DNA from 3 places in the Peribacillus sp. NPDC094092 genome. Region 2 is predicted to be linked to each of the others. Evidence: riboswitches for the same ligand, from Rfam matches in the RefSeq annotation. Region 2 holds a riboswitch; each other region holds the start of a gene.
The links. Region 2 has a riboswitch for S-adenosylmethionine ahead of ACQKNS_RS07270 (methionine biosynthesis PLP-dependent protein). Riboswitches for the same ligand answer to the same signal wherever they lie in the genome.
Positions count from the first base shown of each region.

Region 1: another riboswitch for S-adenosylmethionine. It lies ahead of mmuP (S-methylmethionine permease); the one in region 2 lies ahead of ACQKNS_RS07270 (methionine biosynthesis PLP-dependent protein).
Region 3: another riboswitch for S-adenosylmethionine. It lies ahead of mtnK (S-methyl-5-thioribose kinase); the one in region 2 lies ahead of ACQKNS_RS07270 (methionine biosynthesis PLP-dependent protein).

Region 1 covers NZ_JBNNUC010000004.1:286,126-294,398, reverse strand. The annotation lists gene ACQKNS_RS19790 (hypothetical protein) at 1-153, shown strand, start outside; gene ACQKNS_RS19785 (alpha/beta fold hydrolase) at 146-1,198, shown strand; gene ACQKNS_RS19780 (nitroreductase family protein) at 1,372-1,971, opposite strand; gene ACQKNS_RS19775 (ring-cleaving dioxygenase) at 2,224-3,201, shown strand; gene ACQKNS_RS19770 (ring-cleaving dioxygenase) at 3,226-4,173, shown strand; gene ACQKNS_RS19765 (alpha/beta hydrolase) at 4,173-4,781, shown strand; gene ACQKNS_RS19760 (flavin reductase family protein) at 4,800-5,408, shown strand; SAM riboswitch class I at 5,638-5,740, shown strand; gene mmuP (S-methylmethionine permease) at 5,824-7,212, shown strand; gene mmuM (homocysteine S-methyltransferase) at 7,209-8,174, shown strand.
Region 2 covers NZ_JBNNUC010000001.1:1,507,163-1,515,435, reverse strand. The annotation lists gene ACQKNS_RS07285 (ABC transporter ATP-binding protein) at 1-1,721, shown strand, start outside; gene ACQKNS_RS07280 (type B 50S ribosomal protein L31) at 1,855-2,103, shown strand; gene metC (cystathionine beta-lyase) at 2,215-3,396, opposite strand; gene ACQKNS_RS07270 (methionine biosynthesis PLP-dependent protein) at 3,393-4,505, opposite strand; SAM riboswitch class I at 4,592-4,705, opposite strand; gene fumC (class II fumarate hydratase) at 5,030-6,412, shown strand; gene ACQKNS_RS07260 (hypothetical protein) at 6,521-6,763, shown strand; gene ACQKNS_RS07255 (ABC transporter ATP-binding protein) at 6,982-8,127, opposite strand; gene ACQKNS_RS07250 (PucR family transcriptional regulator) at 8,252-8,273, opposite strand, start outside.
Region 3 covers NZ_JBNNUC010000004.1:400,909-409,181, reverse strand. The annotation lists gene ACQKNS_RS20350 (hypothetical protein) at 1-467, shown strand, start outside; gene ACQKNS_RS20345 (YozD family protein) at 646-816, shown strand; gene deoD (purine-nucleoside phosphorylase) at 1,051-1,755, shown strand; gene ACQKNS_RS20335 (S41 family peptidase) at 2,043-3,500, shown strand; gene ACQKNS_RS20330 (LCP family protein) at 3,617-4,504, shown strand; gene mtnA (S-methyl-5-thioribose-1-phosphate isomerase) at 4,663-5,709, opposite strand; gene mtnK (S-methyl-5-thioribose kinase) at 5,723-6,925, opposite strand; SAM riboswitch class I at 7,004-7,157, opposite strand; gene ACQKNS_RS20315 (carbon-nitrogen family hydrolase) at 7,229-8,011, opposite strand; gene ACQKNS_RS20310 (pyridoxal phosphate-dependent aminotransferase) at 8,110-8,273, shown strand, end outside.

The sequences.
Region 1 (8,273 bases), on a different contig from region 2:
TCATCGCGCAGTAAGAAAAAGAAATCAAGTGGGGAATCCAATGAAATGGTAGGGCGTAAAAAAAGAGCCGCGGATTTTATAAATAACTCCTTATTGTTAAGCTCGCAGTTACCTGAGATCGATTCACTTGGACAGGGAAATTCAAATGTCTAAGCGGAAAGTGCCGAAAGATCAATCCGAATCCATGGCTAAATGGAAACATTTTATGGATATTCCCAATCAGCCATTGCCTGAAATGGGACTGACACCGAAAATAGCGGTGTGGAAAAAAAACAAATCAACGCTTTGGCATTACCCATCCGCACAAAAAAAATATGATGTGCCGGTTTTTCTTATATATTCACTAATTAATACTCCTTTGATTCTTGATTTGTCCCCCGGGAATAGTTTAATAGAATCTTTTGTAAATGAAGGTTTTGATGTGTATTTGCTTGATTTTGGAAGTCCAGGCTTTGAAGATGGTGAAATATCGATCGAAGATTATATCGTCGATTATATTCAAAAAGGAGTACAGCGTGCATTACGCCACTCTGAAGCAAGAGAAATTACAGTTATGGGGTTTTGCCTCGGCGGTACATTAGCAGCAATATATGCTGCCATTGCAGACGAGCCAATCAAGAACTTGATCCTCTCCGTTACACCGGTTGATTTCAGTGCCTCAGAATTTTTTGATCAATGGCAGGAAGCGTTAAAGGAAGGGACCGCGGATTTTGACGATACGATTGATATTTATCAAACGATCCCAGCCAGTGCAGTTAAATATGGAATCCGGTTAATTACATCTCCTATCTATATATCCCCCTATTTATCTTTATTGAATCAAGCGGATGATGATGAATACGTTCAAAATTGGCGCCGCTTCAATGCTTGGGCTAATGGGCATGTACCATTATCCGGAGCAGCCGCAAAACAAATAACCAAAGACCTTTTGATAAAAAACAGCTTGGTTAATGGAGGTTTTAAGGTAAGGGGGAAAAAAGCGAAGCTATCGAAAATTGATGCTAGTGTTTTGGTAAGCGCTAGTGAGTATGATCGATTGGTCCCACAGGAGATGATCTATCCGGTAATGAAGCATTTAAGATGTAAGGATAAGACATATAGCCTCCTGAAAAGTGGACATGCTGCTAAACAATATTCCGGTGAACTCCCATATTATTTGAAGGAATGGCTACCAGGGCGTTCTTCACCAATTCAATAGTTACAAGGGGGGATTTGAAATGTATATGTTTAACGCCATTGAGGATATCAAAATCATGCCCGTTGTAGAATATATAGGCTTTGCGTCATTGATATTTTCAAAATTTTTTGCAACATTCCCGGATTACTAAAATGAAAGGGCTGGCTCGTTATATAGAGACAGCCCATATTGTTTCAATGATAATATTTCACACGTTCTTCAAGCGGTGTGAAGTCTTTATCGTCAGGCTCAGCAGTTGGTTTTCCAAAGGGCATCTGTGCGATGAGTTTCCAATCGTGTGATATATCCCATGTTTTTCTCACTTCGTCATCGATTAAAGGATTATAATGCTGAAGACTTGCACCAAACCCCTCAATTTCCAAGGAAGTCCATACGATGAATTGTAAAATGGCAGATGATTGGTTCGACCAAATCGGAAAGTTTTCGGTATACGTTTTGAATTGTTCTTTAAGCCTATCTATAATGGCCTGATCCTCAAAGAATAAAACCGTACCATAACCATTTATAAATGACTTCATTTTTTCTTCAGTTTTTTTAAAATCTTTGGCACCGATTTCTTTTCTTAATGTTTTTTTTGTGATATTCCAGAATTGGTCGTGGCTTGGACCTGTTAAAACAATAACTCTTGCACTTTGGGAGTTGAAAGCGGAAGGGGAATATTGTACGGCATGATCGATAACTTCTTTAATCCTTTTATTAGGAACAACACGTTCCTTGCTAAGGGAATAATAAGAGCGTCTATCTTCAATTGCGCTAAAAAAATCTTTAACCATATATCACACCTCCATTCTTTATACCGATTTATTTTGACCTGATTTTAATAATTTATGATAAGTGAATACAGGTATTTATTTGTATGAAAATGGTTGACAAATTTATCTATGTCGTTTATCTTTAAATCAAGATATTTTTATTAAAAGTATTACGCATGTCAAATACCTTGAATTCGAGATATTATTTATGGATTAATTCATCTATTAATTCATCTCCGTAAGGGGAGATTTATAAAGATAGGAGTGGTACGGATGGAATTAAAAGGATTACATCATGTTTCGGCGATTACAGCTAAAGCGGGAAATAACTTTGAATTCTACACAAAAGTATTAGGGATGCGATTAATTAAAAAAACGGTGAATCAAGATGATGTACGTATGTATCACTTATTTTATGGAGATCAAATTGGTTCACCTGGTACCGAATTGACGTTTTTTGAAATTCCCAATGCTGCCCGCACTCATGAGGGGAACAATAGTATTTCAGAAATTTCCTTAAGGGTGAGAGATGATGCAGCACTAGGATATTGGAAAAAACGGTTTGTTGAATTCAATGTTGAGCATGATGAAATATCGAGCCGTTTTGAAAGGAAGGTGCTTTCTTTTAAAGATCCTGAAGGGCAGAGGCTTCTTTTGGTTTCCGATCAGGATAATAACGGCGTTCAAGGAGGATTACCGTGGGATGGAAGCCCGGTTCCGCAAGAGTTTTCCATTCTTGGATTGGGACCAGTAAAACTTACTGTACCTAATATTGTACAAACAGAACGCGTTCTTACCGAGGTATTGGGGTTCACGAAATCAGGCACATACCCATCCTCAATCAGGGGTCAGAAACCGATAGTCGTTTATGAAACAGGTGAGGGAGGACCAGGAGCTGAACTCCATATTGAAGAAAGAAATGACATACCTCGGGAAAGGCTGGGGAGGGGTGGAGTACACCATGTTGCCTTCCGGGTGGATAATGAAGGGGAACTTAGAAAATGGATAGAGAAAATTAGTGAATCGAAGTTCGTGAACACGGGTTATGTGGACCGCTTTTATTTTCATTCACTCTATTTTAGGGAGCCGAATGGCATCTTATTTGAATTAGCTACTGATGGACCAGGTTTTGCAGTGGATGAAGCAGAGCAGCACTTAGGTGAGAACCTTGCCCTGCCACCATTTTTAGAATCGAAAAGAAAAGATATTGAAGCGAATTTAAAACCTCTGAATACAAACCCAACAAATTAATCAAAGGGAAAGGAAGTAATAGGCATGCAAAAGCAAAATGCAGGAATACATCATATAACCGCAATTGTAGGCAATCCGCAAGAGAACGTGGATTTTTATGCTGGAGTATTGGGAATGCGTATGGTGAAGAAAACCGTTAATTTTGATGATCCAGGCACTTATCATTTATATTTCGGAAATGAATCAGGTTCTCCGGGCACTATCATCACTTTCTTTCCTTGGCCTGGGGCATACGAAGGGAGAATTGGCTCAGGACAAGTGGGTGTTACAACATATGCCGTTCCGGAAGGATCAATGGATTTCTGGGAAATGCGTTTAGGTAAGTTTGACATAGACTTTAAAAAGGTTTCACGTTTCGGCGAGGAATACCTGGAATTTCAAGACCCGCATGGTTTGCAACTTGAGCTGGTTGAGCGAAAAGAAGGGAAAAATAGCGAGTGGTCATTCGGCGGTGTACCAGCTGCCAAGGCGGTCAAGGGATTCGGCGGTGCCGTATTATTGACGTCAAAACCGATCAAAACGATGGAATTATTAGAAAATGTGATGGGCCTGCAAAAAATGGGGGAAGAGGGCGATTACATCCGCTTCAAATCCACATCGGACATCGGAAACTTGATAGATGTTAAAAAAACGGTTTTGCCAAATGGGAAAATCGGAGTGGGAACTGTCCATCATCTTGCATGGCGTGCAATCGATAATGAAGATCATCAAGAATGGAGGGAGCATATTGCAAACCATGGCTATGGTGTGACACCCTTTAAAGACCGCCAATACTTCGATGCCATTTATTTCAGGGAAGATGGGGGCATACTTTTTGAAGTTGCCACAGATCCACCTGGCTTCGCTCATGATGAAACGAAGGAAACGATGGGCAGGAAATTAATGCTGCCGCCATGGCTTGAAGAAAAAAGGGGAATCATGGAGAAAACGTTACTGCCGGCAATGCCGAGAGTACTGGAGGAGGATAAATGATGAAGCATATTTTTCAAAAAGGAAGTAATCCGGAAGCGCCATTGCTTTTGCTTTTACATGGCACTGGAGGAACGGAAACAGATCTCTTGCCATTAGCGGAAATGGTTTCACCGGGATCATCCGTATTGAGCGTAAGGGGAAATGTACTCGAAAACGGAATGCCTCGTTTTTTCCGCCGGTTATCCGAAGGGGTTTTTGATGAAGAAGATTTGATCTTTCGTACGAAGGAGCTTTATGAATTCTTGGAATCAGCGTCCGAAAAATATGACTTCGACCGTGACAAAGTGGTAGCATTAGGTTATTCCAATGGTGCAAATATTGCGGCAAGTCTGCTGTTCCATTTCGAAGGGGCATTACAAGGAGCGATTCTTCATCATCCAATGGTGCCTAGACGGGGGATTGCTTTGCCGTCCCTTTCGGATATACCTGTCTTTATTGCTGCAGGTAAAAACGATCCGATTTGCCCGGCAGCAGAAACTGATGAACTTAATCAACTATTACTGCAAGCTGGTGCTAAAGTGGATGTCCAGTGGGAAAATTACGGTCATCAGTTAACACGTTCAGAGGTTGAGGCAGCGGGTTCATGGTTTCAAAAGAACTTTTTATAAGAATGAGAGGGAATGAAGATGATTTCTGTTAATCCTGAAAGTCTGACTGAACGGGAAAATTATAAGTTTTTGACTGGAAGCATTATACCGAGACCGATAGCCTTGGTCACAACCAAATCCGAAAACGGTACAATCAATATAGCGCCGTTTAGCTTTTTTAACATAGTCAGTTCAAATCCTCCAATGATTTCCATTTCTGTTCAACGAAAAGAAGGGGTTTCAAAGGACACGGCCCGAAATGCAGTTCAAACAGGTGAATTCGTTGTCCATATCACGGATGAAAATAATGTAGCTGATGCAAATCGAACGGCAAAGGAACTCCCATCTGACGAAAGTGAATTGGGTCTTACCAATTTCACGCCGGTTGTTAGTGATAAAGTATCCGTACCAGGATTGCAAGAAGCGAAGGTACGCTTTGAATGCACATTAGAGCATGCGATACCATTGGCAGGTTCCCAGAAGAAACCAGGTTGTGATTTATTGATAGGGAAAATAGTCTGCTATCATATAGAGCAAGATATTTACCATAATGGCCGAATTGACCAGAATGGCCTAAAACCTGTAGCAAGATTAGCGGGTCATACTTATACAAAACTAGGGGAATTATTCGAAATAGAACGTCCTTAAAGAAAAAATGGCGTCATCTTTTTAAGATGGCGCCATTTTTTAAATCTAAATTATCTCGGTTAGCTTTATCTGCGATTTAAGGCGATTAGCGAATGTTCCAAAAACGAGCAACCATGTCATATTTATGCCGCCGGCGCCCATGATCGCTAGAATTTAAAAGGAGGTATTTACAATCAGAAACAAAACTTGACAATTTTTTCATAGATTGATAAAGTTATAAAAAAATAATTTCTTATCCAGAGAGGTGGAGGGACTGGCCCTACGAAACCTCAGCAACAGGTCTACAAAGACACTGTGCTAATTCCAGGGGGTGAAACCTTGATAGATAAGACCGTACTTGTTTATTTGTCAGTAGCGCACTCTTTTTTAGAGTGCGTTTTCGTTTTTTCTGGATCCAAGATTAAGGAGAATAAGAATGGAGAACAAAAAGAAGCATGATTTTCAAAGGCAAATGCAAGCACGGCATATAATAATGCTATCGCTTGGCGGGGTGATTGGAACTGGTTTATTCTTGAGTTCGGGTTATACGATTCAACAGGCTGGCCCTTTCGGCACCATCCTTTCGTATCTGATAGGAGCTTTAGTGGTTTATCTAGTTATGCTATGTCTAGGTGAACTGGCAGTACATATGCCCGAGACAGGTGCGTTTCATAGCTACGCAGCCAAATACATTGGACCAGGGACAGGGTATACAGTAGCCTGGTTGTATTGGCTAACCTGGACTGTTGCACTAGGTTCGGAATTTACGGCTGCAGGATTGTTGATGCAGCGATGGTTTCCATCAATCAATGTCTGGATATGGAGTGCTCTATTTGCCATATTGGTCTTGGCTTTAAATGCGTGGACCGTTAAGTTCTTCGCTGAATCCGAATTCTGGTTTGCTTCAATAAAAGTATTTGCTATTGTGGTATTTATTATTCTGGGAGCTGCGGCAATGTTAGGTTTTATTCCAATAATTAATTCACAATCAGCTCCTTTATTTTCCAATTTTACAAGTGCAGGTTTATTTCCGAATGGTGCTTTTGCCATTCTAATGACGATGCTCGCGGTGAATTTCGCATTTTCTGGTACTGAATTAATCGGGATCGCAGCTGGAGAAACAGTGAATCCAGAAAAAACGATTCCAAAGGCAATCCGAATGACATTATGGAGATTGATCATCTTTTTTGTAGGAACCATTGTTGTATTATCCGCATTATTGCCTATTTCGGATGCAAGCGTACTAGAGAGCCCCTTTGTTGCAATTCTCGAACGAATTGGAGTGCCGTATGCAGCGGATATTATGAACTTTGTTATATTAACTGCCATTTTGTCTGCTGCAAATTCAGGATTATATGCATCATCCAGAATGCTATGGTCACTTGCAGATAAGAAAACTATATCTCCCATATTTGCAAAATTGACAAAACGGGGTGTTCCGATAAATGCAGTCCTTTTCAGTATGTTGGGAGGTGGTTTAGCCCTTTTCTCGAGTATTATTGCACCGGATACAGTATATATAGTGCTTGTATCCATTTCTGGATTAGCCGTGGTAGTAGTTTGGATGAGTATTAGCGCGTCACAGTTTCTATTTCGCAGACGATTTATAAACGAAGGAAATTCAGTAAATGATTTGTCCTTCCATACACCATTATATCCACTCATACCAATCATTTCTTTTATGCTATGTCTTGCTTCTTGCATAGGAATTGCATTTGATCCCACACAACGAATTGCACTATATTGTGGTATTCCATTTATTTTATTTTGCTATGGAAGTTATTATCTGACCCAAACTATAAAGAAAAAGAGGAGTACAACATGAAGAATAAAATTAGCCCAATTGACGAAATATTACGAGATCATCCAGTCATGATTTTGGACGGGGCTCTAGCTACAGAGCTTGAAAGGCATGGGTGCGACTTGAACGATCCCCTGTGGTCCGCACGTGTATTACTTGAAAATCCAGAAGTGATTTATCAAGTTCACTCTGACTACTTTCGGGCTGGTGCTGACTGTGCGATAACGGCAAGCTACCAAGCAACAGTTGAAGGTTTCGCCCTCCGCGGAATACAAGAGAAAGAGGCTTTGGAACTAATCAGGAAAACGGTTTTACTTGCAAGGAAAGCAAGAGATGAATTTTGGAAGGAAGTAGAATATCGAACGAGTAGACCTAAGCCATTGGTTGCTGCATCAGTTGGACCTTATGGGGCTTACCTTGCAGATGGTTCAGAGTATGTAGGAAACTATGGTGTTTCAGATGAAACTTTAACTGCTTTTCATCGCTCGCGAATATCTGCCTTGATTGAAGCCGGTGCTGAAATTTTAGCATTTGAAACGATTCCTTCCCTGCAAGAAGCAAAAGTATTACATGCAATATTGAAAGATTATCCAGAAGTCTATGCTTGGCTATCCTTTTCATTGAAAAATGAAAAAGCGATTAGTGACGGTACATTGCTTGAGGCGTGTACCAGATTGTTTGGGGACAGTGAGCAAATTGCTGCAATCGGCATCAACTGTGCGCCTGTATCAGGTATCACGGAAGCCATACAGGTGTTGCGTTCAAACACGGATAAACCAATTATAGTTTATCCGAATTCTGGAGAAATATATAATCCGGAAACTAAAAGCTGGCATGGTCAAGAATCATGTAACAGGTTCGACCTGAAATCTGAAGAATGGCACCATGCAGGGGCACGTTTAATTGGAGGATGCTGCAGAACGGCACCGCATCATATTGCAGACATTTCAAGGAAGTGGCGGCCTTCCGTAGTGGTATCCTCCTAGCCCTTTTACTGTTTTCAAACTGTTATAAGGTATGTAAGTAGTGGATAAATAAAAAGAACAGAAAGCGTCATAATTTGACGGTTCCTGTTCTTTTTTAGC
Region 2 (8,273 bases):
ATGAAGCTGTCCCTATCGATGGGAGCAGAACCTTGGAGGACCAAACATTGATCATCAAGAAAGAAGGGAAAGAGCAACGTGCGCAAGCGGTGAAATTGACGAGTCAGGAAGTGATGGGTTTTTACCAACCGGAAATCCCGCGGATCATTAAGCTTGTGGCTTTTTATTTTAGTCTCGTCATCCTTTCCTCCATTTTTCAATATGGGCAGAGTTTTTATTTACAGAAAGCGGCGAACCGAATCATACAGAAGATGCGAAATGATATATTTACGCATATTTCCCGTCTGCCGATACGTTATTTCGATAATATGCCGGCGGGTAAAGTTGTGGCAAGGGTTACGAATGATTCGGAAGCGATCAGGGAATTATATGTAACCGTGCTCGCCAACTTTTTCTCGAGTACAATTAATATCTTCGGCGTTCTAATTGCTTTGTATATTCTGGATCCACGAGTCGGTACCATTGGCACTTTACTTATTCCGATCATCGTCATCTGGACGATGGTATACCGTAAATTCGCCTCGAAATATAATCACATCATTCGGGAACGGGTCAGCGATATTAATGGGATGATCAATGAATCCATTTCTGGAATGAGCATCATCCAGGCATTTGGGCGTGAGAAGGAGACAAAGCAATCTTTTGAAAACCTGAACCGGGAGCATTATTCCTATCAAAATAAAATGCTCCATTTGAATTCGTTGACGGGCGGAAACTTGATCGGTGTTATTAAGGTTGTGGCGCTCGTGGCATTCGTCTGGTATTTCGGCGGGATTTCCCTTACAGCGAGTTCAGCCATTTCTTTAGGGATGATGTATGCAATTGTTGATTTGATCAGCCGCCTGCTTCATCCGCTTCACGGAATCGTCAATCAGTTCGCCAATCTTGAACAGGCACTTGTTGCAGGGGAGCGGGCATTCAATTTATTGGATGAGCAGGGATTGGCAGTCAGTGATGAAAACATGTCCAGATACAAAGGAAACGTGCAATTCGAAAATGTTTCTTTTGGTTATAAAGATAATGAATATGTGTTAAGGAACATTTCCTTCTCCGCTAAACAAGGGGAAACGGTCGCTTTAGTTGGCCATACGGGGTCAGGAAAAAGTTCCATAATGAATTTATTATTCCGTTTTTATGACAGTAGTGAAGGTCAAATCAAAATCGATGGAACGAGTATATTGGATATCCCCCATCAGACGCTTAGGGAGCATATGGGAATCGTCCTTCAGGATCCCTATTTATTTACTGGCACCATCGCCTCCAATATCAGCCTGGATCATAAAGGCATCACAAGGGAAATGGTTGAAAAATCATTAAGAGATGTAGGGGGGGACAAAGTGCTGAAGCATCTTCCCTTAGGGCTGGATGAACCCGTGATCGAAAAAGGGGGGACGTTGTCTTCCGGACAGCGCCAGCTAATCTCTTTTGCACGTGCTCTTGCATTCAATCCGGCTATATTGATTCTGGATGAAGCGACAGCAAGCATCGATACTGAAACCGAGGCAATTATCCAGGAGGGAATGGAAGTGCTGAAAAAAGGGAGAACGACCTTCATCATTGCCCATAGACTTTCTACGATAAAAAATGCCGACCAAATTCTTGTCCTGGATAAAGGGCGGATTGCTGAGCAAGGTACACATGAGGAATTAATGGAGTTAAAAGGGAAGTATTATCAAATGTATGAACTGCAGGCTGGTACGCATAAAGGCATGACTGGCTGAACACAGAATAAGGATGGATAATCGAGATAAAACTATAATGGAGGTACCGACTTTTGGTACCTTCAAGCATAATTATTGATAATAGTAATCATTACGTTTAAGATATACCTATATTGACGATGAGGTGATAATAGTGAAACAAGAAATTCATCCCGATTATCAACAAGTGGTATTCATGGATACCAACAGTGGGTATAAATTTTTGACAGGCTCCACGAAGACGTCCAATGAAACGATCGTTTGGGAAGACGGCCAAACATATCCATTATTAAAAGTGGAAATCAGCTCGGATACGCACCCTTATTATACAGGAAAGCAGAAGTTTGCTGAAAAAGGCGGACGGGTGGATCGCTTCCTGGATAAATATAATATGAAGAAATGAGAGTCAGGCCATCGGGAAATCGATGGTCTTTTTTATGACTGGGTTGAAAAAGAGTTAATTATGGTGCTAAGAAAAAGGGTGCCTATAAATTATGAGGCACCCATCCTGAAATCATTTTGCAGCAATTGCTTCCCCTTTGGCAATTTTTACGAGGGCCGCATCGAAGTCCTTGATGATATCGTCCGGATTTTCAAGTCCGACAGAAAGGCGGAGCAAGCTGTTCGTGATGCCTCGCTTTTCCCTTTCATCATCAGGCATGGCAGCATGGGACATTTTGGCCGGGTAGGATAGTATGGATTCGACCGCTCCAAGGCTTACGGCAAAAACTGGGAGCTCGACAGTGTTCACGAAAGAACGGAAGACTTCCTCACTTTCCAATTCAAATGATAGGACCGCCCCCGCTCCAAGTGACTGGCCTTTCTGGATGGCGTGCTGGGGATGATCGGAAAGGCCGGGATAATACACTTTTTTCACCAAGGGCTGCTCCTTTAAGTAGGCTGCGATCTTTTCTGCACCTTTTTGGGAGTGCTCCATTCTAACTGACAAGGTTTTCAAACCTCTCATTACTAGCCAGGCGTCCTGGACACCAAGAACCGCCCCAAATGAGTTTTGGAGGGAACCCAGTCTTGCTGCCAATTCCGGATCCTTCACTACTGCAAGCCCAGCGACCACATCACTATGTCCGGATAAAAACTTAGTCGCGCTATGAAGGACAATGTCGGCACCAAGGTTCAGTGGTTTTTGTAATGCCGGCGTCAGGAATGTGTTATCAACAAAACTTAAGGCACCTGCTTTTTTTGCAATATCACATACGGCTTGAATATCGGTCACTTTAAGTAACGGATTTGAAGGCGTCTCGATGTATATGGCCCTTGTATTTGGCTGAACGGCCGCTTTGACGCTTTCTAGGTCCGTCATGTCAACGAAGGTATGCTCAATATTGAAACGCGTCAATACACTAGTGACCATCCTGAACGTTCCGCCGTACACATCTTCGGAAATGACGATATGGTCTCCGGCAGACAACAGCAGGAAAGCTGTTGAAATGGCAGCCATACCTGAAGAAAAGGCAAATCCGTGTGTGCCTTCCTCAAGTTCGGCAATGATATCTTCCAGCGCCTCACGAGTTGGGTTCCCGCTTCTGCTGTAATCATATTTGCCGAATTGATCGATATCGGTTTGATGGAAAGTGGATGCGTGCTGAATGGGAACGCTCACACCTCCCGTTGCCGTATCGAATTTATGTTGATTATGAAGTAATTTGGTTTCAAAACTAAAATCATGATCTGTCATCGTAGTGCCTCCCTTTTTACATATGCGAATGCTTGCTGTAAGTCCTGGATCAAATCATCGCTGTCCTCGATGCCAACAGAGAAGCGGAGCAGGCGATTACAAACTCCATTTGCCGTTCTGACTTCAAGCGGTATATCGGCATGCGTTTGTGTAGCAGGATAGGTGATGAAGCTTTCAACCCCTCCAAGGCTTTCTGCAAACGAAATTAATGAGAGTGATTGTAAAAATGGGTTGACTGCCGATTCATCAATGATACGGAATGAAATCATGCCGCCTCTGCCGGGATACAATACGTCCGTGACACAATCATGTTCCGACAAGTAATCTACAAGTATTTTGGCATTCTTTTCATGACGCTCCATCCGCAATGCCAATGTTTTCATTCCTCGCATCAACAGCCAAGAATCAAAGGGGCTCAAGACAGCTCCGGTACCATTATGATGGAAGGCAAGTGCATCACATAATTCAGCGCCGCTAGCAACGATCAGTCCGGCGAGCACATCATTATGACCACCGAGATACTTGGTTGCACTGTGAATCACGATATCCGCTCCAAGCAGGATGGGTTGTTGAATAAGAGGCGTGTAAAAAGTATTATCAACGATCAACAATAAATTATATTGTTTGGCCAATGCGGCAACAGCGCCAATGTCCGTTTGCTGCATAAGAGGGTTAGTGGGAGTTTCGATAAAGATGGCTTTCGTTTGAGGAGTGATGGCTTTTTCGATATCCTCCAAACAACAAGTGTCTACATAGTCACACTGCAATCCCCATTTTTTAAAACCTTGTTCTAACAGACGATATGTACCGCCATAAAGATCTTCGCTGACAATCCATGCATCACCTGATTTAAAAAGGGCAAGGATAGTGGAAATGGCGGCCATTCCTGAACTGCAGGCATAACCTTGGTCGCCTTTTTCAAGATCGGCGATGGAACGCTCCAATAATTGGCGTGTGGGATTACCTGTCCTTGTATAGTCGAATCCCGTCGATTGGCCAATTCCTTCATGGCGAAAAGCTGTAGAAAAGTATACCGGCGGATTGACTGTTCCTGTCGCCGTTTCGCTGCGATTTCCTAATTGAGCAAGATATGTTTCAGTTTTGTACATGGTTTTCACTGCTCCTTTGAGTTAAATAAAATAAAAAAAAGTCTTCTTTAAGAAGAAGACTTTGATTAAGTGAGGACGAGTCATTCTTCTTATCTTCCAAGTTCACAAACTTGTGGAATTAGCACCTTTTCATTGGTTTGAAACAAATGAAGGTTGCTGAGGTGTCATCGGGCCATTCCCTCTACCTCTCTCGATAAGAGTTTAGATTATTCAATTTCTTTTGAATTTACTATATATACAAAATACTGTCAAGAACATTTTGGATGGATTATGCTTGGATGTTCATGACCAGGTCAATTGGAGCCTAGTGCGTCAACACTTTAGTGTCAAAAAAAAGAAAATCCGATTCTTCATATAGACACGAAACGTCATGAATTTTTTAGGAAAAGTGAAAGGTCAGCGGATATTTTTGCTTTAAAATAATAAAGTTTGTACAATGTATGGAGAGAAAGAATAATACGACATTATTCATTTCATATGCAAATGGGTCTTCAATGAATAGTGCAAACATAGGAGGAGAACACATGGAATACAGAATCGAAAGAGATACGATGGGTGAAGTGAAAGTTCCTGCCGATAAATATTGGGGAGCACAAACCGAGAGAAGCCGTAACAATTTCAAAATCGGTAACGAAAAAATGCCGATTGAATTAGTTCGTGCATTTGCATACGTTAAACAAGCTGCGGCAAAGGTGAACTATGATCTTGGTGATCTTTCGGAGGTTAAAAAGAATGCCATCGTCAAGATTTGCGGAGAAATCCTTGAAGGTACGCTAGATGAACATTTCCCGCTGGTAGTTTGGCAAACGGGAAGCGGCACGCAAAGTAATATGAACGTGAATGAAGTGGTAGCTAACAAAGGAAATGAATGGTTAAAAGAAAATGGTGAATCGGAAACCCTTCATCCGAATGATGATGTTAACAAGGCACAGAGCTCCAATGATACTTTCCCGACAGCGATGCATATTGCTGCCTTTATGGAAGTCGCTGAAAAATTGGTTCCTGCCATTAAAACTCTTCGTGATACATTCGATACAAAAGAAAAAGAATTTTGGGATGTGGTGAAAATCGGCCGGACACATCTTCAAGATGCTACACCATTAACATTGGGACAAGAAATTTCCGGTTGGAAAGCGATGCTCGACAAAGACCTAGCGATGATTGAGGAAAGCAGCCAAAAATTATTGAACCTTGCACTAGGCGGAACGGCTGTAGGAACCGGAATCAATACAAAAAAAGAATTCCCGGGACTTTCCGCCAAGCAAATAGCAGCTGATACAGGATATCCTTTTGTCACATCTGATAATAAGTTCCATGCATTGACAAGCCATAACGAAATCGTCTATGCACACGGTGCTTTAAAAGCATTGGCGGCGGATTTAATGAAAATTGCAAACGATGTCAGATGGCTGGCAAGTGGTCCAAGAAGCGGAATCGGCGAAATAGCCATTCCAGAAAACGAGCCAGGCAGCTCCATCATGCCAGGTAAAGTCAATCCAACACAAAGTGAAGCGCTTACCATGATTGCCACACAAATCGTAGGGAACGATGCTACAATTGGCTTTGCAGCAAGCCAGGGTAATTTTGAATTGAATGTATTCAAGCCAGTGATCATCTATAACTTCCTGCAAACGGTAAAATTATTGACGGAAGGCATTCATTCATTCAACGATAATTGTGCGGTTGGCATCACTGCAAATGAAGAGAAAATCAAAGAAAATGTGGAGCGTTCCCTAATGTTGGTAACAGCATTGAACCCGCATATCGGTTATGAAAAAGCAGCCAAAATCGCCAAAACTGCATTCAAGGACAACTCAACATTGAAAGAAGCTGCGTTGAAATTGGATTTCCTGACGGAAGATGAATTCAAAGCATGGGTCGATCCTGCTAACATGGTTAATAAATAATCAAAAGGAAGTGCCCTCCCTTTGTATTAGGGAGGGTGTTTCCATGTGTTAAAATAATGGAATCAACAAATACTGAAATCATAAGTATCGGGAACAGGAGGAAAAACAATGTCTTTATGCCCGCTTTGCAACGGTCTAAGAAAAATTCATGTGAATTGCCCGAAATGCGGCAGTGATCTTGATGATAAAGGAAAATTCATGGACTATGCTGATGATTACAGTGCTTATATGGATATCGACATACTAAAAGAAAATGACGGATACCCTCAATCCCTTAAAAAAGGCCAATGCCCTCATCTCATGAAATGCCCTGAATGCGGACATGATGAAGTGGTATTGGTCCAGGAATAAATTACCCTCTTATTTGAATAAATTTTTAAAAAAGGGAGGATGGGGCGTGAGGTGGGAGACTCCTGCGGGAAAAGCTAGTCCAGGGGAGAACCCGCAGAGTGCCTGAAAGTGGAAATCAGCGTTCAAATTGCACAAACCCTAAAAAGACTGTAGACAAACTAGATTTTCATCGAGGTTATCTACAGTCCAAGACCCAGTATGAATGGGTCTTTTTACGTTTAATTGGCAGATAACTTCATGTTTTCCTGCATCTGTTCATCTTCTTCAACTAAAATGCGATGTTCAGTTCCTTTGTCAAAAAAGTGTACTTTATTCATGTCGAGGGCAAGTTCGATGTTTTCGCCTGCCTGGATGATATTCTTGGCATCGACGCGTGCGACGAAGTCCTGCCCCTCTAATGTGGAGTAAAGCATGATTTCCGCACCCATCAGTTCGGCTACATCAATTTGGGTTGTAAATGCGGTGTTAGGGGAGTTCGTGAAGTAAGCACCTTCATTATGGAAATCCTCCGGACGGATGCCAAGGATGATATCTTTTCCGACATACCCTTGATCACGCAGCATTTTCATCTTCAATTCAGGTATTTCAAATGTTTGTTCGCCTATTTTAATTGTGCCTTCTTTTAATGTTCCAGTAAAGAAGTTCATGGCAGGCGATCCGATAAAGCCGCCTACGAAAACGTTTATCGGTTTCTCATAAACGTCCTTTGGTGAACCGACCTGTTGGATAATACCATCCTTCATTACAACAAGACGTGTCGCCATGGTCATTGCCTCTGTTTGGTCATGCGTGACATATATCGTTGTGGTGTCGAGCCTTTTATGTAGTTTCGCGATTTCCGCACGCATTTGAACCCGTAGCTTTGCGTCGAGATTGGATAATGGCTCATCCATCAAGAATACTTTTGCATCCCTTACAATTGCCCGGCCAAGTGCTACACGCTGGCGCTGACCACCTGAAAGGGCTTTAGGTTTCCTATTTAGCAATTCTTCCAGTCCGAGAATCCTTGCCGCTTCATTGACTCTTTGCTTGATTTCCGCTTTTGGCGTTTTCCTGAGCTTTAATCCGAATGCCATATTGTCATATACGGACATATGGGGATATAAGGCATAGTTCTGGAAAACCATCGCAATATCGCGATCTTTAGGGGGGACATCATTGACTCGCTTGCCGTCTATATATAAATCCCCTTGGGAAATGTCTTCAAGTCCGGCAATCATCCTTAATGTCGTCGATTTGCCGCAACCCGAAGGTCCCACGAAAACTATGAATTCCTTATCGGCAACACGAAGGTTGAAGTCTTTAACAGCCGTCACCTTTTTATCATAAATCTTGAATATATGATCCAACACTAACTCTGCCATGAATAATCCCCCTTTTACATTCCTGATTACTTGTACCGATTAACTATAGTCTAAGCTATCGGGTTTGGAAAAAGTATGGGCACATTGCACAAAAAAGGGTGATATTACCTGTTGGTGTTGGGGATTAATCATTCAGTAAAAGTATC
Region 3 (8,273 bases), on a different contig from region 2:
TCCAAGTGGATGGATATGAACAGGATTATTTCAAGATTATCGGCTATCGAACGGAAATTTGGCGCTATAAGGAAAATGCCTGGGAGGATGTAATCTATGAGTTATCAAGAATCTCGGATGGTGAATGGCTTGAAGCGCATGAAGAAGAACTTACTTTGATAGCCGATGCTAAACGTGCAGATGGAATTATAAAAAAGTTGGGTCTGCTACTTCCTAAAAAGAAAAATGAGCTTGCTATCATTGCTAAACAAAACAACCCTGGTAAAGGTGAGCGAGATATGACAATGACAAAAAATGAAAAAAAGGAAATGATTGATGGACTGTTGGATTTATATAATGACTATTGTAAGCTCTACGAACACTTTGGCGATGATGAATACCGCCATATCATGAAGATTGCCCTTGCGAAAATTGAAAAAGCGGCAGAGGAAATATATCCAGATCATAAAAAGAAGCAAACGAAGTGAACTGTATCCCAAACTTTTAAAGGGAAATTTCCAAATTACCTATAGAAGCCTCCATTCAAATTGAACAGAAATGGACCATGATAACTATAGGCCCTTCATATGATTTTCCATTATGGGATGCCTTACTGGTATATTTGTCTCTACACATTCATAGACCTTTAAATAAGGGGGCGATGATTTGCGAGAAATTGAGGTTTTTATTGATACAGAAGAGATAGCGGAATTCTTTTTTCAAGAATTGATAAGACGGGGCTATCTTCCAACAGAAGCTGAAGTTGAAGATCTTGCTGACATCACATTCGAATATCTTCTTGAAAAATGCATAATTGATGAAGAAATCGATGAGTAACCTGTCATAAGACGGTTAGCAGCTTCCTTTTCCTTTAATTTTATTAACGAAAAAAAAAGACGGCGGACCTCCGCCGTTTTGTTTGCGGTTTAGAGCGGCGGGTGCCAATAGTCTTTGCGTGATTTCCAGTTTTTCAAGTTCTAGGGTAAGGTTCAATTTTCCTAACTTGTGGTTGATATGGTATAGTAGTTTTTGAATATCATTTCAACCACAAGTTAAGGAGGACATAGTCGTATGAGCGTACATATTGGTGCAAAAGAAAATGAAATTGCGGAAACGGTCCTACTACCAGGGGACCCGTTGCGTGCAAAATATATTGCTGAAACATTTTTAGAGGATGCTAAACTTTACAATGAAGTTCGAAACATGTTTGGATATACAGGGACATATAAAGGGAAACGAATTTCCGTACAAGGTACAGGCATGGGCGTTCCATCCATTTCCATTTACGTGAATGAATTGATGAATAGCTATAATGTCCAGAAGCTGATTCGTGTGGGAACTGCAGGAGCGATTCAAAAAGATGTAAAAGTCAGGGATGTGATCCTTGCCATGAGTGCTTCCACCGATTCCCAAATGAACCGCATGACTTTCGGTGGGGTGGACTTTGCCCCCACCGCAGATTTCGAATTACTAAGAAAAGCTTATGACGCTGGTACGGCTAAGGGCTTGCAATTAAAGGTCGGTAATGTATTTACGGCCGATCAGTTTTATAACGATAATAGTGAATTGGAAAAATGGGCAAAATACCAAATACTTGCAATAGAAATGGAATCAGCTGCCCTATACACGCTTGCCGCTAAATTTGGCCGTCAAGCATTATCTGTGTTAACCATTTCCGATCACATTTTAACCGGTGAGGAAACGACCTCGGATGAGCGCCAGTCAACTTTTAACGAAATGGTTGAGGTGGCATTGGAAGCAGCTATCAAGGATTGATAATTGGATGTAAAAGTCAGGCGGGTTACCAGGAATAAGTGATGCTGTATAATGACAGTTGGGATACAGGGTCAGTTATTTCTTGGTATCCGTATTTTTGTAATGTCGGGAGTTGGCTTCTGCCCTTTGAGCCATCTCTATATTAACGTTTGCGAAACGGAAAAAAAATACATATGGTCATAAGTTGTTATTTTTGATAACTATTATTTTTCGATTGGCATGAAAGCTGATAAAATAGGAATGAAATCGTTTATATCGTCATGAAGAATGAAAGTGGTGAGGCTTCAGTGGAAGAAGAAAATCAAAAACAGCCAAAAGAGGCAGGGAAATTCATTAAAATAAAGAAGTTTACGTTCATTATGGGGATTTTCTTAGTCATATTTCTAACTGCAGGGATTACTACAATAGCCTTGACCTTTGGAGATGAAAAAGTAGAGTCATTAGCACCGGATAAACATTCGGAATTTGAAAAGCTGTATTCTACATACGATACGATAAAAGATAACTATTATGAAGAGATTGATCAAGAAAAGCTGGTTGACGGGGCAATTAATGGAATGATCAAATCATTGGATGATCCCTACTCTGCTTATATGGATAAAAAGGAAGCATCGAGTTTCCATGAGAGCATCTCTTCATCCTTTGAAGGAATCGGTGCCGAGATTCAGGAGCAGGATGGACAAATCATGGTCGTCTCACCGATAAAAGGGTCCCCAGCAGAAAAAGCAGGGGTAAAACCGAATGATATCATTTTAAGTGTGGATGGTAAAAGTGTTGAAGGACTAAGCTCTTCTGAAGCTGTCCTGAAAATCAGGGGCGAAAAGGGAACGAAAGTGGATCTATCCATCTCAAGAGCTGGTGAGCCGGAACCTATTGAGCTCACCATTAAAAGGGATACAATTCCGATTGAAACGGTATATGCGGAAATGCTTGATGATGGAGTTGCAAAAATTCAAGTGACCAGTTTTTCCGAACATACAGTCCAAGAGCTGAATACGGCGCTTGAAGAAATGTCGAAGAAGGATATGAAGGGTCTTGTATTGGATTTGCGCGGAAACCCAGGGGGACTTCTTGATCAAGCAATAGACATGGCAAGCCTGTTCATACCTAATGGGAAAGTGGTCCTTCAAGTTGAGGATCGCAGCGGGAAAAAAGATGTCTATAAATCGAAGAATGATGGAGAACTGAAAATCCCGGTTGTCGTGTTGATTGATGATGGAAGTGCCAGTGCCTCTGAAATCGTTGCAGCTGCTGTCAGTGAGTCTGCGGACATTCCATTGATTGGTGTCAAGTCATTTGGGAAAGGGACCGTGCAGACTGCCCAAGACTTTGAAGATGGATCTAACTTTAAATATACGGCAGCAAAATGGTTGACTCCTGAAGGAAATTGGATTCATAAAAAAGGCATCAAGCCGGATATTAATGTGAAGCTTCCTGATTATGCCAACCTTCCGTATATTTCGCCTGATAAGGAATTGAAAGCATCCGATTCTTCGAGTGAAGTGAAAGCGGCTGAAGAAATGCTGAAGGAAGCAGGTCATGATCCAGGCAAGATAGATGGATTCTTTGATGAAGCAACCACAAATGCGGTCATGGCGTTCCAGAAGGAACAAAAAATCAAAGAAACAGGGACAATAAAAGATGATACTACCGTGAAATTAATGCAGGTCATCCGGGAGAAAATCCTTAAAAACGACACTCAAGTGAAAAAGGCGGTAGAGGTATTAAAGAAAGAACTTAAATAATTGATTTTCCCGAAAAGCTTGTCAGCGATTAACGTTGGCAGGCTTTTTTTTCGTCAAATGCATAAAATTCCAAAATTAGACAGAGAATAGGGGTAATTTTCCGATGAGGTGAGGTAATGAAAGTAAAGGTATTTTTCATATATCTATTGATCTTGATTCTGGCAGGCTGCACCTATGCCCCTTTACCCAAACAAAATGGAAATGCAGGTACGGAAAAAAAACTAACCAAAGAAGAGGACCAGGAAAGCGTGAAAACGTTTTTGTTCATTGGTGTTGATACAAGGGGAGAGAAAAAATCTCGATCAGATGCCATTATCCTGGCCAAATACTTTCCAGAGCAGGAGAAACTGAAGCTGGCTTCCATCATGCGTGATAGTTATGTGAAAATCCCCGGGAATAAATCAGGATATAACAAAATAAATGCAGCTTATTATTATGGTGGAAGGGAACTCCTTAAGAAAACCATAGAGGAGAACTTCGATATCAAGGTCGATCATGTAGCGGTAATCGACTTCCAGGGATTTGTGAAGATGGTCGATTTACTAGCCCCTGAGGGGATAGCGGTGAATGTGGATCAGCAAATCATTGATGATATGAGCATTCAAGCAAGTGTTGGCAAAAATATTTTACATGGTGAGGAAATATTGAAATATGTCCGTTTTAGGCATGACGATGAAAGTGATTTTGGAAGGGTTGAGCGTCAACAAGAAGTAATGGTTCAACTAAAAACAGCGTTCATCAATCAAATCTCATCCTTCGAAGGGGTGGCAGCCCTTCCTAGTATCATCGAACAAGGTCTCTCTTACTTGGATACAGATATTGGACTGAAAACTATAATGGAAATGATTCCAAATGCCGTCTTCCATACACCGGACACCGTCGAAACCTTAAGGGTTCCGGTGGAAGGAAGCTTTAAAGAAGAAATAAATCCCCAATCCGGAGCCGTTTTGGAAATAGATTACACTAAAAATAAAAAGGCACTTCAGGAGTTCTTTTCAAAATAATAAGAACTATTATTGAAAACAATCTTATATTAAGTGAATAGGTTGAATTCACTTGAATTATTGTATTATAGACCTCGGAAGAATAATCATGAACACCATTAAAAACGAGAGGGATATGAAACCCTTCTCGTTTTATATCACCAATAAAGGTACCTGGATCAATTAACAAAATGCGGAATGTTTTTAATGAAATCCGGTGTTATGATGCCGTTTTCGGTAATGATGCTCGTAATAAGGTGATTCGGTGTAACGTCAAAGGCTGGATTGAAAGTCTTCACGTTTTCCGGAGCGATCCTCGCACCTTGAATGAAGGTGATTTCCGCTCCATCCCGTTCTTCGATCGGGATGGATGTGCCGGATTCGATAGAAAGGTCGAATGTGCTTGATGGTGCGGCCACATAAAAGGGGATGCCAAAGTGCTTGGCTAATATGGCCAACCCAAATGTCCCGATTTTATTGGCTGTATCTCCATTAGCCGCAATCCTGTCGGCCCCGACGATAATTCCATTTATTCGTTTCTGGTGAATCGTATGTGCAGCCATATTATCTGAAATCAAGGTGACATCGACCCCCGCTTGCATCAATTCCCAAGCCGTCAAACGCGCGCCTTGCAGGACAGGCCTTGTTTCACATGCGTAAACTTTTAGCGGAAAGTCCCTTTCTTTAGCCAGGTGGAAGGGAGCCAAGGCTGTACCATACCGAGCTGTGGCGATTCCCCCAGCGTTGCAATGGGTGAGAATGGAATCTCCTCTAGTGAATAACGATAAACCATGTTCCCCGATTTTCCTGCACATTTCTTCATCTTCAGCAAAGATGGCTTTAGCCTCCGATACAAGTGCTTCCTTTGCAGCTGAAATGCTTTGCGCAGCATGCAAGGTGTTTTCCATCCTCCTTAACGCCCAAAAAAGGTTGACTGCAGTTGGTCGTGAAGAAGCGAGTTTTTCAATATGCTTCGTTACATTTTTCTTGAAATCCCCTAATTCAGCGGTTGTTTCCTGTTTGGCACCAAGTGCCACACCAAATGCTGCCGTCAGTCCAATTGCTGGGGCACCGCGAACTTTTAATGTCAAAATGCTGTCATATACATCATCAACTGAATGAAGTTCAATAAATTCAGTTATGGAAGGAAGTGCTTGTTGATTTAATAATGTAATGTGGGTATCATCCCATTGTACCGAATATGGTAAGGGTGCTAGTGTAGTCATGTCAGGTCTCCTTTTAAATGGCTGAATAAGATGGCAGTGTACGTTGCTTCAACGCTTCAATGACAGCTGGAACATCCAATTCTTCCCGTTTTTTAATTAAAAATGCACCAATTTCCAATGTTGCCGTTTTCGCAGCGATCCTTGTTTCTTTATGTTCAATGACGTTTAAATCAGCAACATGGGAAAGGCCAATGGTTCGCCGAATCAGTTCACAGCCGGCAAAACCAAAAGCATCTTTTTTGAATTTTGTCAGTAAATAAGGCAGATACCCTTTCACATGGCGGAATGGGCTTTTATTTTGTCCTTCCCATAATTCGGTATAAGTTTCTTCAAAAGCATTCCAAAATTCATGAAGGTGTGTGAAAATCTCTTCCTTTCCAGTTCCATTGCGTGTGACTGCCTGGAAGAGAAGGTTAGCGGTGTATTGACCAAGGTCAAAACCAACTGGCCCATAAAAAGCGAACTCCGGATCAATAACCTTTGTTTCAGTTTCACTTGCAAATATACTTCCAGTATGTAAATCTCCATGAAGCAAGGCTTCCTGCTCGGTTTCAAAGCTTTGTTTCAGCTTAGCGACCTCAAGTATCACTTCTTGGTCATTCCATATATTTTTGGCTGCATCAGTCAATTCCACCTCGAAATCTCCCGGGAGTTCCTCAAAAAATGGATCCGTGAAAATAAAGACCTCAGTGATTTTGCACAGTTCGGGATTCGTGAAATGTCGGGCCACTTCCTTTTTCGCAGATGGTTCTAAATGATAATCGGATGTATAAAAAGCCGTCTTCGCAACATACTCACCAATATGCTGTGAAAGCAATGGATATGAATCGCCATCGATCAATCCTGTTCTGACGATTTTCAGGTGAGATAAATCCTCCATGACTGTGATCGCAAGCTGTTCATCCGAATAATAGACTTGCGGTACGAATTTGGGGCAATAACTTCTGAAATGAATCAGCGCATTCGCTTCAATGGCTGCCCTTTTCAATGTCAGCGGCCAGCTTTCACCAAGTACCTTGGCATAAGGGACCGCTTGTTTGATGATTATTCCTTTTTTTGTGTGCGTGTCTGTAATATGAAAAACATAATTTAAATTTCCATCGCCGATTTCTTTACAATTTAAACTTGCATCCGCATTTACCAACCCAAGTTTTTTTGCAAGGGTTATAGCTGTTTCGTTTGTCAATCTCTTAAAATTTGAATGGTTTTGAGTCATTCTTTTCCCCTCCAGATTCAAAATGAGAATAAAAAAGCCTCTTTCATATAGAAAGAGGCAGAAGTTTTGGCTTCGGACCTCTTATCTTCCAGAAAATAAATTCTGGTGGAATTAGCACCGTGCTCTGTGGATTTAATAATCCGGCGGTGAATCCGCCCCATTTCACAATGGTATTACAGTCGGTTGCTGGGCTTCATAGGGCCTTTATCCCTCAGCCTGCTCTTGATAAGAGTAAATGTTTTCTGAAATTTTAATCTTCGGGAAAATAATAACAACCTTTTAAATAGTTTGTCAATGGGTAAATTAATAAAAATCAGGACGGCGATCTTCGAATACGGGTATTTTGTTACGGGATTCCGTAACTTTATTGAAGTCCAAGGTGCCTGTCAAAAGTTCGTTTCCTTCTCCGGCTTCACTAATGATATTCCCCCACGGATCAATAATCAAGGAATGGCCGGCAAATGTATTATTGACATCCGAACCTGAGCGATTAACGGCTACAACATAGGCTTGGTTCTCGATGGCACGGCTAATCAATAAGGCTCTCCAGTGATCGAGTCTCGGCTTTGGCCATTCCGCCGTTACGAATAGAACTTCGGCGCCTTGGACGGTATGTGCTCGTTGCCATTCAGGGAAACGGATGTCATAACAAATGAATCCAGCACATATTTTTTCATCAAGAGTAAATAAACCATCTTTTTCTCCTGGCTGAAGAAAATGATGTTCATCCATTAACTGAAATAAGTGAAGCTTATCATATTCTTTAATGAGATTTCCGTGTTTATCGATGATGATCATCGTGTTATAGATTCCCTTGCTTGTCTTTTTCGCGATGGAACCGCCTATGATGTGAATCTGGTGTTTCTGTGCCTGTGTTTTAAAGAATTCAATCGTTTTTACTGCCTCCTGATCAGCAATCTCATTTAACCTGGTCAAGTCGTATCCTGTTGTCCAAAGTTCCGGTAAAATGACGATATCGGGTTCCAACCGTGCTGCTTTTTCCATCCATTGTTCTGCAACCTGAAAATTGATATCTGGTTGCCCGAAGGCTATATCCATTTGAATACAAGCTATTTTCCACTTCATCGATTAACCCCCCATATGTAAAAAATGCTTTACAAGACTAGGATAAACATATATCATTTGTGACTAGAATTTCAAGAAATTTCAGAGAAGGTGTATAAATGGTGCAATTCGAAAAATCCGGCCAGCTTAAGGACCTGCCCAAGCAGTTTTTTGCTTCACTAGTCGCAAAAGTCAATGCGATCACGGAGCAAGGTCATGATGTCATTAATTTAGGCCAGGGAAACCCTGATCAGCCGACGCCAGAACATATCGTTAAAAGTTT